Regions from separate parts of the Pseudomonas silesiensis genome, predicted to be linked through region 3. Evidence: predicted binding sites of a transcription regulator. Region 3 holds the regulator's gene; each other region holds the start of a gene.

Region 1 (3,801 bases), 1.0 Mb from region 3:
GGGCGCCGCATCGGCCGCTCCACCGGCCCCGGGCTGTGGGGCCAAAACAAAAAAACGCCGCCACCCGACTCGCCAGGGGCGAATGGGATGAGCGACGTCTTTGTCGTAGGTGGGGCAACCGCCGTTGGTTACCTGTGGTGATTACCTAGCGAGATCTGTGCCAACACGCTGAGGCCGGGTTGCTGCTGTTCGCGGGCAAGCCTCGCTCCTACGGGATTTGTGTCGTTCACTGTATTGAATTCGACGCCATCCTGTAGGAGCGAGGCTTGCCCGCGAAGGCGCCCTGACAGGCGCCATAAGCCTTCAGCCCAGCAACTCACTCATGGCAATGATCTGCTCCGCCACCTGAATCAGCTTCTGCTGGCGGCTCATGGCCTGGCGGCGCATCAGGGTGTAGGCCTGTTCCTCGTTGCAATCCTTCATCTTCATCAGCAGCCCCTTTGCCAGTTCGATGCGCTTGCGCTCGGCCAGTTGCTGGTCCCGGGCGTGGAGTTGCGCACGCAGGGCCTGGTCGCTTTCGAAGCGCGCCATGGCCACGTCGAGAATCGGCTGCAAGCGTTGTGCGTGAATGCCTTCGACGATGTAGGCACTGACCCCGGACTTGATCGCCCGGCGCATCACGTCAGGGTCATGCTCGTCGGTAAACATCACGATCGGCCGCGGTTGATCGCGGCTCACCAGCACCACTTGCTCCATGACATCGCGGCTCGGTGACTCGGTATCGATCAGGATCACGTCCGGACGCACCGTTTCGACGCGCGCGGGCAAGTCGATGGTCAGGCCCGACTCATCTATTACTTCGAACCCGGCTTCGGTCAGGGCCGCTTTCAGGCGACCGACTTTCTTCGCGGTGTCGTTGATCAGCAGGATTCGCAACATCTATGCAGTCTCCTGTCAGCGGCTGGCGAAAAGCGGTGAGCTGTCGCTCATGGCATGCAGCTTGAAACTGCGGGCATAGCCGGCAGGGTCCGAGCCGTCCCAGACCTTGCCGTCGATCAACTGGCTGCTGCGCATCGACTGACTCCCGGCGGCGACCCCGACTGCGGAGGCGGCCTCTGAATACAAGTCTAGTTGCTGCACCTGACGCGCCACGGCGAGGTAGTCCGGATCGTCACGCAACAAACCCCAGCGGCGAAACTGGGTCATGAACCACATGCCATCGGACAAGTAAGGCACGTTGACCTCGCCAGCGCCGTGCAAGCGCAGAGCGTGCGGGTCCTGCCAGCGATGGCCCAGGCCATCGGCATAGTCGCCGAGCAAGCGCGGTTCGATGCAGTCGAGCGGAGCGTCCAGGTATTGCGCTGCGCTGAGCAATTGAGCGGTGCTGCGGCGATTCTCGGTGCTGGCTTCGATGAAGCGGCTGGCCTCCAGGATCGCCATCACCAGCGCCCTGGCGGTGTTGGGGTATTGCTCGACAAAGGTGCGGGTGCAGCCGAGGACTTTTTCCGGGTGATCGGGCCAGATGGTCTGGGTCGTCGCCAGGGTAAAACCGAGATTCTGCTTCACCGCACTGGCGGACCAGGGTTCGCCGACGCAGAAACCGTCGATACGGCCCGCTTGCAGGTGCGCGACCATTTGCGGCGGCGGCACCACGACGCTGTCGACGTCGTGCAACGGATGGATGCCCTGGCTGGCCAGCCAGTAATACAGCCACATGGCGTGGGTGCCGGTGGGAAACGTCTGGGCGAAGGTCAGTTTTGGGCGACTTTGGTGCACGTGCCGCTCCAGTGCTTCAGGACTGGTCACGCCAAGGGCCTGCAAGCCATGGGACAGGTTGATGCTCTGGCCGTTCTGGTTCAGGCCCATCAACACGGCCATGTCGTTCGCGGCCACGCCGCCTATCCCTAAATGAACCGCATAAATCAAGCCGTACAAGCTGTGAGCGGCGTCGAGTTCACCACTGACCAGTTTGTCTCGCAGATTGGCCCACGACGACTGACGCTTGAGGTTCAGGGTCAGGCCATAGGGCTGGGCGAAACCCTGGGTGGCCGCGACCACCAGCGAAGCGCAGTCGCTCAGGGCCATGAAACCGAGGTTGATTTCGGTCTTTTCCGGGGCATCGCTGCCGTGGACCCAGGCCAGTGGGGAGGCTGGAATTTCAATCATGGGCAAACACCTTCCATAAAAAAAGCGCCGTACCGGCTGCTTGCCCGAGCAAGGCCAGGTGACGACGCCTTTGTCTTTCGACCCATCCCGCCGTTGGCATGGGTGCTGATTGCCAGTGACGGTGCAAGGCATATGCCATCGCCGGCTGTTTTTGCGGCGTGCCTCGCCTGCACCCCCGATGCCCGGCTATAATCGCCGCCTCATTTCGCCGCCAATCGAGTCAAAGCCGCCCATGTACAACCTGGCCCGTCAGCTGTTGTTCCAACTTTCCCCGGAAACCTCCCACGATCTGTCCCTGGACCTGATCGGCGCGGGCGGGCGTTTGGGCCTCAACGGCTTGCTGTGCAAGGCGCCGGCGAAAATGCCGGTGACCGTCATGGGCCTGGAATTCCCGAATCCGGTGGGGCTGGCAGCCGGTCTGGACAAGAATGGCGCGGCCATCGACGGTTTTGCCCAACTGGGTTTCGGCTTTGTCGAAATCGGCACCATCACCCCGCGTCCGCAACCGGGCAACCCGAAGCCTCGGATCTTCCGTCTGCCCGAAGCCGAGGCGATCATCAATCGCATGGGTTTCAACAACCTCGGCGTCGATCACCTGTTGGCCCGTGTGGCAGCGGCCAAGTACAAGGGTGTGCTGGGGATCAATATCGGCAAGAACTTCGATACCCCGGTCGAGCGTGCCGTCGATGACTACCTGATCTGCCTGGACAAGGTCTACGCCCACGCCAGCTATGTGACAGTCAACGTCAGCTCGCCGAACACCCCGGGCTTGCGCAGCCTGCAGTTCGGTGACTCGCTCAAGCAGCTGCTGGCCGACCTGGCCACGCGTCGGGCGGAACTGGCGTTGCGTCACGGCAAGCACGTCCCGTTGGCCATCAAGATTGCACCGGACATGACCGACGAAGAAACCGTCCAGGTCGCGCAAGCGTTGATCGAAACGGGGATGGACGCGGTCATCGCCACCAACACCACCCTGAGCCGTGTCGGCGTCGAAGGCATGGAATACGGTGACGAGGCGGGCGGCCTGTCCGGCGCACCGGTTCGCGAGAAGAGCACCCACACGGTGAAAGTGCTGGCGGCGGAACTGGCCGGTCGTTTGCCGATCATTGCCGTGGGCGGCATCACCGAAGGCAAACATGCGGCGGAGAAAATCGCGGCAGGAGCGAGCCTGGTGCAGCTGTATTCCGGCTTCATCTATAAGGGCCCGGCGTTGATTCGCGAGTCCGTGGACGCCATAGCAGCCCTGCGCTGATCCCTTGTAGGAGCGAGGCTCGCCCGCGAACCAGGCGCCGCAGTGTATCTGTCGCACCGCGTTATCGTTCTTCGCCGGCAAGCCTGGCTCCTACAGGCGAACCAGGCGCCGCGGTGTATCTGTTGTACCGCGTTATCGTTCTTCGCCGGCAAGCCTGGCTCCTACAGGCGAACCAGGCGCCGCGGTGTATCTGTTGTACCGCGTTAGCGTTCTTCGCCGGCAAGCCTGGCTCCTACAGGGGATGGTGTCCGACAGTCGATGGCATAAAAAAGGGCTCCTCGAGGGAGCCCCTGGGCCGAAGCCCGCCGCCCGGATGGGGCGTGCGTGGTAAGTCGTTACGTAATCAGATTGTCGTGTCGGAGTGTTGTGCCCTGTGTCTAGCCGACGGCGTGAAGTTCGTTGAGTCTGTGGATTCCCGCAGTGCCGGTCATACCGTCCCAGTT
Region 2 (3,801 bases), 1.4 Mb from region 3:
ACGGCTTATGCACCCGTTGTACGGTGAAGGTCACGCTCGGACTCTGCTGAACGATGCTTTCCCCGTCGATGACCTGCACGGCGAGGCTGTGTAAGCCGCGATCGATGTTCACCAGTTGCAGGATGGGTACGTTGCTAGGTTGGCCGTAGGGCTGATCGTCCAGCAACAGCCTGAACAGATGCGGACCTTGCAGGCGGGGCTTGATCAACACGTTGACGGTGAAGGTGCCGTTATTGGCGCGCAGGGCTTCTGTGGTCGGCAGGCCGGTCAGCTCCAGCACCTCGTAGGCACTGCCGGGTTGCTCGCGATCGGTGGCGTCGGCAGGTGGCTCAGGGTCTTTCGGCGACTGCGGCTCGATGCTGTTGAGCGGCGGCAGCTCGACCGGCTGCGCTTTTACGCCGTCGGGCGGTTGATTGCTGTAGGCCGTGTTGCCGTTGGCGTCAGTGTATTTATAGATCTGCGCTGAGGCAGGCAGGGCGATCAGCAGCAGGATGAATGGAAGACAACGACCCATAAAGGCGACCAGAAACGAAAGTGTTGGGGTGCAGCATAGGTCAGGGGTGACGGTTGACCCAAGTGGTTAACATTTGGGCACGGTTTACCTATGCCACCTCAGCACAGCAGATCCCTGTGGGAGCGGGCTTGCCCGCGAAAGCAGACTGTCTGACGAATTAGATGCTGGCTGTGCCGCCGCCTTCGCGGGCAAGCCCGCTCCCACAGGGATCTGCTGCGCCCATTAAATCGTGGGTACAAAAAAGGCCTCCCGAAGGAGGCCTCTCTTTTGTCACGCCGCGTGTCGCAGCGCTACCGGATCAGCAGCTGTAGTACAGCTCGTATTCCAGTGGGTGTACGAAGGTACGTACCTTGATTTCTTCTTCGCTTTTAAGGGCGATGTAAGTGTCGATGAAGTCGTCGCTGAAAACGCCGCCTTTGGTCAGGAACGCACGACCTTTGTCCAGCTCTTCCAGGGCTTCTTTCAGGCTGCCGCAAACTTGTGGGATCTCTTTCGCCTCTTCAGGCGGCAGGTCGTACAGGTTTTTGTCAGCTGCGTCGCCAGGGTGGATCTTGTTCTGGATGCCGTCCAGGCCAGCCATCATCAGGGCTGCGAAAGCCAGGTAAGGGTTGGCGGCCGGGTCCGGGAAGCGCGCTTCGATACGGCGACCCTTGGGGCTGTTCACGTAAGGAATGCGGATCGAGGCGGAGCGGTTGCGTGCCGAGTAAGCCAGCATGACCGGTGCTTCGAAACCTGGGACCAGACGCTTGTAGGAGTTGGTCGACGGGTTGGTGAAGCCGTTCAGGGCCTTACCGTGCTTGATGATACCGCCGATGAAGTACAGGGCGGTGTCGGACAGGCCGGCATAACCTTCGCCGGCGAAGGTGTTCTTGCCGTCTTTGGAAATCGATACGTGAACGTGCATACCCGAACCGTTATCGCCGTACAGCGGCTTAGGCATGAAGGTCGCGGTGCGGCCATAGGCATCGGCAACGTTGTGCACGCAGTATTTCAGGGTCTGAACTTCGTCAGCCTTGGCGACCAGGGTGTTGAACTTCACACCGATTTCGTTCTGGCCGGCAGTCGCCACTTCGTGGTGGTGAACTTCGACGGTCTGGCCCATTTCTTCCAGTGCGTTGCACATGGAGGTACGGATTTCATGGTCGAAGTCGAACGGTGGAACAGGGAAGTAGCCGCCTTTCACGCCTGGACGGTGGCCTTTGTTGCCGCCTTCCACGTCCTGGTCGGACATCCACGAGCCTTGCTCGGAGAAGATTTTGAACATGGAGCCGGAGATGTCGGATTTGAACTTCACCGAGTCGAAAATGAAAAACTCAGGCTCCGGACCGAAGAAAGCGGTGTCGCCGATACCGGTGGACTTGAGGTATTCCTCGGCACGGCGGGCGATGGCGCGTGGGTCGCGGTCATAGCCTTGCATGGTCGAAGGTTCGATGATGTCGCAGACCAGGATCAGGGTCGGTTCTTCAGTGAACGGATCGAGTACGGCAGTGCTGTCGTCCGGCAGCAGGATCATGTCGGAGGCTTCGATGCCTTTCCAGCCAGCGATGGAGGATCCGTCGAACATCTTGCCGACTTCGAAAAAGTCGTCATCCAGCGCATCGCGAGCCGGCATGGTCACGTGATGCTGAGTGCCTTTGGTATCCGTGAAGCGCAGATCAATCCACTTGACGTCATGATCTTTGATGAGTTGAACCGACTTCGACATAGTGTCCTCCGGGTGGATTCGGGCTTGGGTAGTGGATGGCCCTTGGAATGTGGGTGATGCCGGCGCGAATACTCTGCCAAGGCAACCTGCCTCACAAGGGAGCAAATTGCATGCCAGTGCCCCATCATGGTTTTTTTGCCCCAAAATCACGCTTATAAAGGTGCAATCGGTCATAAAGAAGAAAATCTCGCCCTGTTATGTGGCGTGTAATTCAACAAATGACCTGTTTTGGTGCGCGGCAAACCTTATACACATTAACTGGTTAAACCTTGAGCAATTTCCGCTATAATCCGCGCCCCCCTTTTTCGGCTGGCCCAGCGCGCGCTGTTTTCATGAAACTAATCGTAAAAGTCTTTCCCGAGATCACCATCAAGAGCCGCCCGGTACGGATGCGTTTCATCCGCCAGTTGGCCAAAAATATCCGTACCGTGCTCCGCGACCTGGACCCGGCCGTGGTGGTGAACGGTGTGTGGGACAATCTCGAGCTGGAAACCCGCGTCAGCGAGCCCAAAGCCCTGAAGGAGATGACCGAACGCCTGAGCTGCATGCCGGGCATCGCGCATTTCCTGCAGGTCGACGAGTACCCGTTGGGCGACTTCGACGACATCGTCGCCAAGTGCAAGCAGCACTTCGGCGAGGCGTTGGCCGGGAAGATCTTTTCGGTGCGCTGCAAGCGTGCCGGCAAGCATGAATTCAGCTCGATGGACGTCGAGAAATACGTCGGCAGCCAACTGCGTCGTCAGTGCGGCGCCGCCGGAATTTCGCTGAAAGAGCCGGAAATCGAAGTCCGCATCGAAATTCGCGACAAACGGTTGTTCGTGATCCACAACCAGCACAACAGCATCGGTGGTTATCCGCTGGGTGCCCTGGAGCAGACGCTTGTACTGATGTCCGGCGGCTTCGATTCCACCGTTGCGGCCTACCAGATCATGCGTCGCGGCCTGATGAGCCATTTCTGCTTCTTCAATCTGGGCGGGCGTGCCCATGAGCTGGGCGTCATGGAGGTCGCGCATTTCATCTGGAAGAAGTACGGCAGCTCCCAACGCGTGTTATTTGTCAGTGTGCCGTTCGAGGAAGTACTGGGAGAAATTCTCGGGAAAGTCGATAACAGTCATATGGGTGTGGTTTTGAAGCGTATGATGTTGCGCGCTGCTTCCCGTATTGCCGATCGGCTGGAGATCGAAGCGCTGGTCACCGGCGAAGCGATTTCCCAGGTGTCGAGCCAGACGCTGCCGAACCTGTCCGTGATCGACTGCGTGACCGACAAACTGGTCTTGCGTCCGCTGATCGCCAGTCACAAGCAGGACATCATCGACCTGGCCAACGAAATCGGTACCGCCGACTTCGCCAAGCACATGCCGGAATACTGTGGGGTCATCTCGGTGAACCCCAAGACCCACGCCAAGCGACCGCGCGTGGAGCATGAAGAGAAAGAATTCGACATGGCGGTCCTTGAGCGTGCGCTCGAGAACGCCAAGCTGGTGCCGATCGATCGCGTGATCGACGAATTGGGCCAGGACTTGCAGATCGAAGAAGTCAGCGAAGCACTGGCGGGCCAGATCATCATCGACATCCGTCACCC
Region 3 (3,801 bases):
GAACATCGAGCGCGGTACTTTTACCTGAGCCGGAACGGCCACTGACGATGATCAAGCGCATGATTAATGACCGTTTTGCTCGTCCAGGACAACCTGATACAAGGCTTCATTGCTCGGGGCGCTGCGCAGCTTATCGCGTACTTCCTTGCGATCGAGCATGCTGGCGATCTGGCGCAGCAGCTCCAGGTGCGCATCGGTAGCGGCTTCCGGGACCAGCAGCACGAACAGCAGGTCAACCGGGGCACCGTCGATGGCGTCGAAATCGATGGGAGCGTCCAGATGCATCAAGGCACTGACGGGTGAGGTGCAGCCCTTGAGCCGACAATGGGGGATGGCGATGCCGTTGCCAAAACCGGTCGAGCCGAGTTTTTCACGGGCAATCAGAGCCTCGAAGACATCTTGCATCTCCAGATCCGGCACTTCTTTATGGATGAGGTTGGCAATTTGCTCGAGGGCTTTCTTTTTACTGCCGCCCGGCACGTTCACGAGGGAACGGCCGGGGGTCAGGATGCTTTCAAGTCGGATCATGGGTTGGGAGTGTTAACGACCGGTCGCGCCCTGGAGGAGGCTCTGGGTCTTTTCCTTATGCTTTTTGAGTTGTTTATCCAGCTTGTCGGTCAATGCGTCGATGGCCGCGTACATATCGGTATGTTCCGCGTTGGCGACGACTTCATTGCCGGGAATATGCAGCGTGGCTTCGATTTTCTGCTTCAGCTTTTCGACCGTCATCGTGACCTGCACGTTGGTGATCTTGTCGAAGTGCCTCTCCAATCGTTCGAGTTTTTCGCCGATGTAGGTGCGAAGAGGTTCGGTCACTTCCAGTTGGTGTCCACTGATGTTGACTTGCATACAGCTTCTCCTTCGTTGCCAGTGCATAAAGCGGCAGGCAGAAATGCCTGCCACTGGAACGCTGTGGCGTGGCTCTACATCAACCGCTTGCGTTCGCTCGAAGGCGCGATCCCGAGGGATTCGCGGTACTTGGCGACGGTGCGGCGAGCCACCTGAATGCCTTGTGCCTCCAGTAAACCAGCGATCTTGCTGTCACTCAACGGCTTTTTCTGATTTTCCGCTGCAACCAGTTTTTTGATGATCGCGCGGATCGCCGTGGACGAGCATTCACCGCCTTCCGAGGTGCTGACGTGGCTGGAAAAAAAGTATTTCAGTTCATAGATGCCCCGGGGGGTATGCATGAATTTCTGCGTGGTCACCCGGGAAATCGTCGACTCGTGCATGCCCACCGCCTCGGCAATGTCATGCAGCACCAACGGCTTCATGGCTTCGTCGCCGTACTCCAGGAAGCCGCGCTGATGCTCGACGATCTGGGTGGCCACCTTCATCAGGGTTTCGTTGCGGCTCTGCAGGCTCTTGATGAACCAGCGGGCTTCTTGCAACTGATTGCGCATGAAGGTGTTGTCGGCACTGGTGTCGGCGCGGCGCACGAAACCGGCGTATTGGGCGTTGACCCGCAGCCGTGGCACCGATTCCTGGTTCAGCTCCACCAGCCAGCGCTCGTTGTCCTTGCGCACGATGACATCGGGGACGACGTATTCGGCTTCGCTGGACTCGATCTGCGAGCCAGGACGCGGGTTGAGGCTCTGCACCAGCTCGATCACCTGGCGCAGTTCATCTTCCTTGAGCTTCATGCGGCGCATCAGCTGGCTGTAGTCGCGGCTGCCAAGCAGGTCGATGTAATCGCTGACCAGACGCTTGGCCTCGGCCAGCCACGGGGTCTTGGCGGGCAATTGGCGCAATTGCAGCAACAGGCATTCGCCCAGGTTGCGGGCGGCGATGCCGGCGGGTTCGAATTGCTGGATGCGATGCAGGACGGCTTCTATTTCGTCCAGTTCGATGTCCAGTTCCGGGTCGAAGGCTTCGAGAATTTCCTCGAGGGTTTCGTCCAGGTAGCCCTGATTGTTGATGCAGTCGATCAGGGTCACGGCAATCAGGCGATCGGTGTCGGACATCGGTGCCAGGTTCAGTTGCCACAGCAGATGGCTTTGCAGGCTCTCACCGGCCGATGTACGGGTAGTGAAGTCCCACTCGTCGTCATCGTTGCTCGGCAGGCTGCTGGCGCTGGTCTGGTAAACGTCTTCCCAGGCGGTATCGACCGGCAGTTCGTTGGGAATGCGCTCGTTCCAGTCACCTTCCTCGAGGTTATCCACCGTCGGGGCGGTTTCCTGGTAGGAGGGTTCCGTCACATCGGCGTTGGGTTGCTGTTCGGCTTTGTCGGCCAAGGGGTCGGCGTTATCGAAGTCGTCGCCTTCTTCCTGGCGTTCGAGCATCGGATTGGACTCCAGGGCCTCCTGGATTTCCTGTTGCAGGTCCAGGGTCGACAATTGGAGCAGGCGGATGGCCTGTTGCAGCTGCGGTGTCATCGTCAGCTGCTGGCCCATTCTCAAGACTAGCGATGGTTTCATGGCAGGGGCTTAACACCTTATTCGCCGGCGCACATGCGCCATCCACTACAGGGCGCCGGAGCGCCAAACATAAGCAAATTATATGCCCGAAACTTTAGCGTTTGCCTAGAGCGTTGTAACAATAAAAAAGTGTTGATTTTTTATCGAGACAAGCGCTTGAGCGACAGCTGGACACCTCAGCGCCTACAGGCGGAACTCATGGCCCAGATACACTTCCTTGACCAGCTCGTTGGCCAGGATGGTGTCGGAGTCGCCTTCGGCGATCAGTTGGCCATCGTTGACGATATAGGCGGTTTCGCAGATATCCAGGGTTTCGCGGACGTTGTGGTCCGTGATCAGCACACCAATGCCCTTGGCCTTGAGGTGATGGATGATCTGTTTGATGTCGCCTACCGAAATCGGGTCCACGCCGGCGAAGGGTTCGTCGAGGAGGATGAATTTCGGATTGGTGGCCAGTGCCCGGGCGATTTCCACGCGGCGGCGCTCACCACCGGACAGGCTCATGCCGAGGTTGTCGCGGATGTGGTGGATATGGAATTCCTGCAGCAGGCTTTCCAGCTCCTTGCGACGACCAGCCTTGTCGAGCTCCTTGCGGGTCTCGAGGATCGCCAGGATGTTATCGGCCACCGAGAGCTTGCGGAAGATCGACGCTTCCTGCGGAAGATAGCCGATACCGGCTTTCGCGCGACCGTGCATCGGCTGATGGCTGACATCCAGATCATCGATCAGTACGCGGCCCTGATCGGCCTGTACCAGGCCGACGATCATGTAGAAGCAGGTGGTTTTGCCGGCGCCGTTAGGGCCGAGCAAGCCGACGATCTGACCGCTGTCGATCGACAGGCTGACGTCGCGCACGACCTGGCGGCTCTTGTAGCTCTTGGCCAGATGCTGAGCTTTCAGAGTTGCCATTACTGGGCCTTTTGCTCGTCGGTTTTCTTTTTCGGCTGGATCACCATGTCGATGCGCGGGCGCGACTCGGTCACCTTGTTGCCTGTAGCGCGACCGGCGCTCGCCAGTTTCTTCTCTGTGTCGTAGACGATTTTCTCGCCCTGGGTGACGTTGTTGTCCTTGTCGATGACTTTGGCGCGATCGATCAGCACGACGCGGTTTTGCGAGGCGTGGTACTGGATAGTGACGCCATAGCCCTGAACCGGCTTGGTGTCGCCGGCGGTCTGCAGTTGCTCGAAGTAGGCGAGGTTGCCCACCGAGGTCACCACGTCGATATCGCCGGCCGGGGTGCGGGTGATGGTCACGGTGTTGCCGGTGACCTTCATCGAACCCTGGGTGATGATCACGTCGCCCTTGTAGGTGGCAACGCCATTCTTGTCGTCCAGTTGGGCATCGTCGGCTTGAATGCGGATAGGCTGCTCTTGATCGTTCGGCA
Region 4 (3,801 bases), 2.5 Mb from region 3:
GTGCCGATGACTTCCTGGCCAAATTCCGTCCTGATGACCTGGCATCCCGGGTAGTCGACCGGATCAAAGCAGCAGACATCAGCTAGGGGCCTTCTGCCCCTGGCGGTCAACACGATTTAAGAGGCGGTATCTTTGTCTACGGGTAATTTGGATTTCGAACAGTTCCGGGTCTTCCTGGAAAAAGCCTGTGGCATTTTGCTCGGTGAAAACAAGCAGTACCTGGTCGCGAGCCGTCTCAACAAACTGATGGAGCAGCAAGGCATCAAGTCCCTGGGTGAGCTGGTCCAGCGCATCCAGACCCAGCCACGCAGTGGCCTGCGCGAGATGGTGGTGGATGCCATGACCACCAACGAAACCCTGTGGTTTCGTGACACCTATCCGTTTGAAGTCTTGAAGAACAAGGTGCTGCCCGAAGCGATCAAGGCCGCCCCTGGTCAGCGCCTGCGGATCTGGTCGGCGGCTTGCTCGTCGGGTCAGGAACCGTATTCGTTGTCGATGTCGATCGATGAGTTCGAGCGGGTCAACCTGGGCCAGTTGAAAATGGGGGTGCAGATCGTTGCCACCGACCTGTCCGGCACCATGCTGACCAACTGCAAGAGCGGCGAGTACGACAGCCTGGCCATCGGCCGCGGTTTGTCACCCGAGCGCCTGCAGCGATATTTCGACCCCAAGGGACCGGGGCGCTGGGCCATCAAGGCACCGATCAAGAGCCGGGTGGAGTTTCGCTCGTTCAACCTGCTGGACAGCTACGCGAGCCTCGGCAAGTTCGACATCGTGTTCTGCCGCAATGTGCTGATCTACTTCTCCGCCGAGGTGAAGAAAGACATCCTGTTGCGTATTCACGGCACGTTGAAGCGCGGCGGTTATCTGTTCCTCGGCGCGTCCGAAGCGCTGAACGGTTTGCCGGATCATTACCAGATGGTTCAGTGCAGTCCGGGGATTATTTACCAGGCGAAGTGATTCGTAGGCGGTGCCAAAAAACGGGAGTCCTCAGGGCTCCCTTTTTTATGCCTGATGATTTCCCACATACCCCTGTAGGAGCGAGCTTGCTCGCGATGGTGTGTCAGGTACACCGGTGTCGACTGATGCACCATCGCGAGCAAGCTCGCTCCTACAGGGTATGCGGCGTGCTTGCGAACGTGTGAAGCGGCAGAAAAGCGGCAGACAGCGGAAACCGGTTGCCGCTTTTCTGGCATTGCCAGCTTCCCCCTGCCCGCAAAGCCCCGGTTTACGGGCTTTTTTGAATTGGCACGACGCTTGCTTTTGTAAAAGTCAAGTTACGAAAATCAGGTCACCCGAAGGTATCCGACATGAGCATCAGCTTCGATAAAGCGCTCGGTATCCACGAACAGGCCCTGGGCTTTCGCGCCAAGCGCGCCGAAGTCCTGGCCAACAACATTGCCAACGCCGACACCCCGAACTACAAGGCTCGGGACCTGGACTTTTCGGCAGTGCTCGCCGCGCAGAACGAGAAGACCAAGGGCGGCTCTTTCGCTTTGAACATGACCAACAACCGTCATATCGAAGCCGAAGGCCTGGGTAACGGAGATGAGTCGCTGCTGTATCGCACGCCGATGCAAGCGTCGATCGACCAGAACACCGTGGACGCTCAGCTCGAGCAATCGGCCTACGCGGAAAACTCGGTCAACTTCCAGGCCAGCTTCACCCTGCTCAACAGCAAATTCAAAGGGTTGATCTCAGCCCTTCGTGGAGAATGATTCATGTCCCTCGCCAGCGTTTTCAACATTGCCGGTAGCGGTATGAGTGCCCAGACCACTCGCCTGAACACCGTCGCCAGTAACATCGCCAACGCCGAGACCGTCTCTTCGAGCATTGACCAGACCTACCGCGCGCGTCACCCGGTATTCGCCACCATGTACCAGGGTGCCCAGAGTGGCGGCGGCGATTCGCTGTTCCAGAACCAGGACGCCGCCGGCCAGGGCGTGCAAGTGCTGGGCGTCGTCGAAGACCAGAGCAATCTGGACGCACGGTACGAGCCGAACCATCCGGCAGCCGACGCCAAGGGCTACGTCTATTACCCCAACGTCAATGTGGTGGAAGAAATGGCCGACATGATCTCCGCGAGCCGTTCGTTCCAGACCAACGCCGAAATGATGAACACGGCCAAGACCATGATGCAGAAGGTCCTGACCCTGGGTCAGTGATAGGGGACGACTCAGATGAGTGTGATTGATACCACCAGTGGCTTGAACCTCAACGACATCCTGGCCAACTCCTCGATCAAGACCAATACCGCTACCGGCGGCCTGGCGTCGGCAACGGACAGCGCCACCGGCAAAAAAGCCCTGGGCAAGGATGCATTCCTGCAGTTGCTGGTCACCCAGCTGAAAAACCAGAACCCGCTGGAGCCGCAGGACAACGGCGAGTTCGTCGCGCAATTGGCGCAGTTCAGCAGTCTGGAAGGGATCACCTCGCTTAACGACACGGTGACGGGCCTCGCCAGCAACTACAACTCCTCCCAGGCATTGCAGGCGTCGTCGCTGGTGGGGCGTTCGGTCATTGCGCCGGGCGACAAAGCCGTGGTCGACACTTCAAAGAGCATGACCGGCACGGTGGTGATCCCGGATTCGGTGGCCGGTGCCACCTTGAAAATCAGCGACAAGGACGGCAAGACCGTTCGCACCATCGACCTGGGCAGTCAGTCGGCCGGCAATGCCAGCTTCATCTGGGACGGCAAGGACGATGCAGGCAAAACGGTTGAGTCAGGTACTTATAGCTTCGCCGCTGCGACCACCATCGATGATCAGGCCGTGGCACTGATCACCCATCTGCCGGCGACCGTCAACAGCGTGACCATCAGCCAGACCGGCGGTGAGTTGATGCTCAACCTGGCCGGGCTGGGCAGTGTCGCCCTGTCCAAAGTACAAACCATTGGTATGTAGAGCCGACTAACACGGCACAAAGGAGTGGATTATGTCTTTCAATATCGGCCTTAGCGGTCTCTATGCAGCCAACAAACAACTGGACGTGACCGGCAACAACATCGCCAACGTCGCGACCACCGGTTTCAAATCGTCCCGTGCCGAATTCCAGGACGTTTACTCGGCGAGCAAGCTGGGTACCGGCAGCAAGGCCGTTGGAAGCGGAGTGCGCCTGGCCAACGTCGCCCAGCAGTTCACCCAGGGCGACATCAACAACACCGGCAACGTGCTGGACATGGGCATCAACGGTTCAGGCTTCTTCGTACTGAATAACAGCGGTTCGCTGTCCTACACCCGTGCCGGTACGTTCAAGGTCGACAAGGAAGGATACGTGACCAACACTGACGGCTCTGCGCGTCTGCAGGGCTACGGTGTGGACGCCAATGGCAAGATTCAGAACGGTGTGTTGACCGACCTGCGCATCGATACTTCGAACCTGGCGCCCAAGTCCACCAGCACGATTTCGTCGACGATCAACCTGAACTCCACGTCTGATGTGATCGATCAATCGATTGCCGCCAACCGGTTCGATCCGTCCAAGCAGGCCACCTTCACCAAGCAATTCAGTACCCCGGTATTCGACAGCCAGGGTAACCAGCACGTCATGGATCAATACATGGTCAAGACGGGCCCCAATACCTGGGACACCTATACCCTGATCGATGGCCGCAACCCGGATGGCAGCGACCCTGCTGTGGTTGCTACCCCTGCTACCCCTGATATTCCTGCCATCCCGGCTGACCCTTCTATCCCAGGGGACACTGGCACCCCAGCCATCCCTGGTACCCCTGCGATCCTTGCCAACCCTGCGATCCCTTCGACCATGACGTTCGATTCGAGCGGCAAGCTGGTTTCGGTC

The links. The regulator sigma-54, encoded in region 3, starts transcription at its own class of promoters, with help from an activator protein. The targets are predictions, from matches to a motif close to ANTGGCATNNANNTTGCTNT.
Region 1: PMA3_RS20395 (CmpA/NrtA family ABC transporter substrate-binding protein) is a predicted target of sigma-54. The motif match lies at 2,227-2,246, and genes of this name have one in related genera.
Region 2: glnA (type I glutamate--ammonia ligase) is a predicted target of sigma-54. The motif match lies at 2,318-2,337, and genes of this name have one in related genera.
Region 4: flgB (flagellar basal body rod protein FlgB) is a predicted target of sigma-54. The motif match lies at 1,245-1,264, and genes of this name have one in related genera.

What each region holds. Positions count from the first base shown of each region.
Region 1 is NZ_CP014870.1:4,639,236-4,643,036, reverse strand. Features, by position in the region: gene PMA3_RS20400 (ANTAR domain-containing response regulator) at 304-879, opposite strand; gene PMA3_RS20395 (CmpA/NrtA family ABC transporter substrate-binding protein) at 895-2,106, opposite strand; gene PMA3_RS20390 (quinone-dependent dihydroorotate dehydrogenase) at 2,339-3,358, shown strand; gene rmf (ribosome modulation factor) at 3,736-3,801, opposite strand, start outside.
Region 2 is NZ_CP014870.1:251,210-255,010, forward strand. Features, by position in the region: gene PMA3_RS01175 (DUF4124 domain-containing protein) at 1-2, opposite strand, end outside; gene PMA3_RS01180 (DUF4124 domain-containing protein) at 1-514, opposite strand, end outside; gene glnA (type I glutamate--ammonia ligase) at 813-2,219, opposite strand; gene thiI (tRNA uracil 4-sulfurtransferase ThiI) at 2,552-3,801, shown strand, end outside.
Region 3 is NZ_CP014870.1:5,656,444-5,660,244, reverse strand. Features, by position in the region: gene rapZ (RNase adapter RapZ) at 1-61, opposite strand, end outside; gene ptsN (PTS IIA-like nitrogen regulatory protein PtsN) at 64-528, opposite strand; gene hpf (ribosome hibernation-promoting factor, HPF/YfiA family) at 541-849, opposite strand; gene PMA3_RS25105 (RNA polymerase factor sigma-54) at 924-2,417, opposite strand; gene lptB (LPS export ABC transporter ATP-binding protein) at 2,601-3,326, opposite strand; gene lptA (lipopolysaccharide transport periplasmic protein LptA) at 3,326-3,801, opposite strand, start outside.
Region 4 is NZ_CP014870.1:1,291,187-1,294,987, forward strand. Features, by position in the region: gene PMA3_RS05790 (chemotaxis protein CheV) at 1-86, shown strand, start outside; gene cheR (protein-glutamate O-methyltransferase CheR) at 133-960, shown strand; gene flgB (flagellar basal body rod protein FlgB) at 1,311-1,718, shown strand; gene flgC (flagellar basal body rod protein FlgC) at 1,722-2,165, shown strand; gene flgD (flagellar hook assembly protein FlgD) at 2,181-2,903, shown strand; gene flgE (flagellar hook protein FlgE) at 2,935-3,801, shown strand, end outside.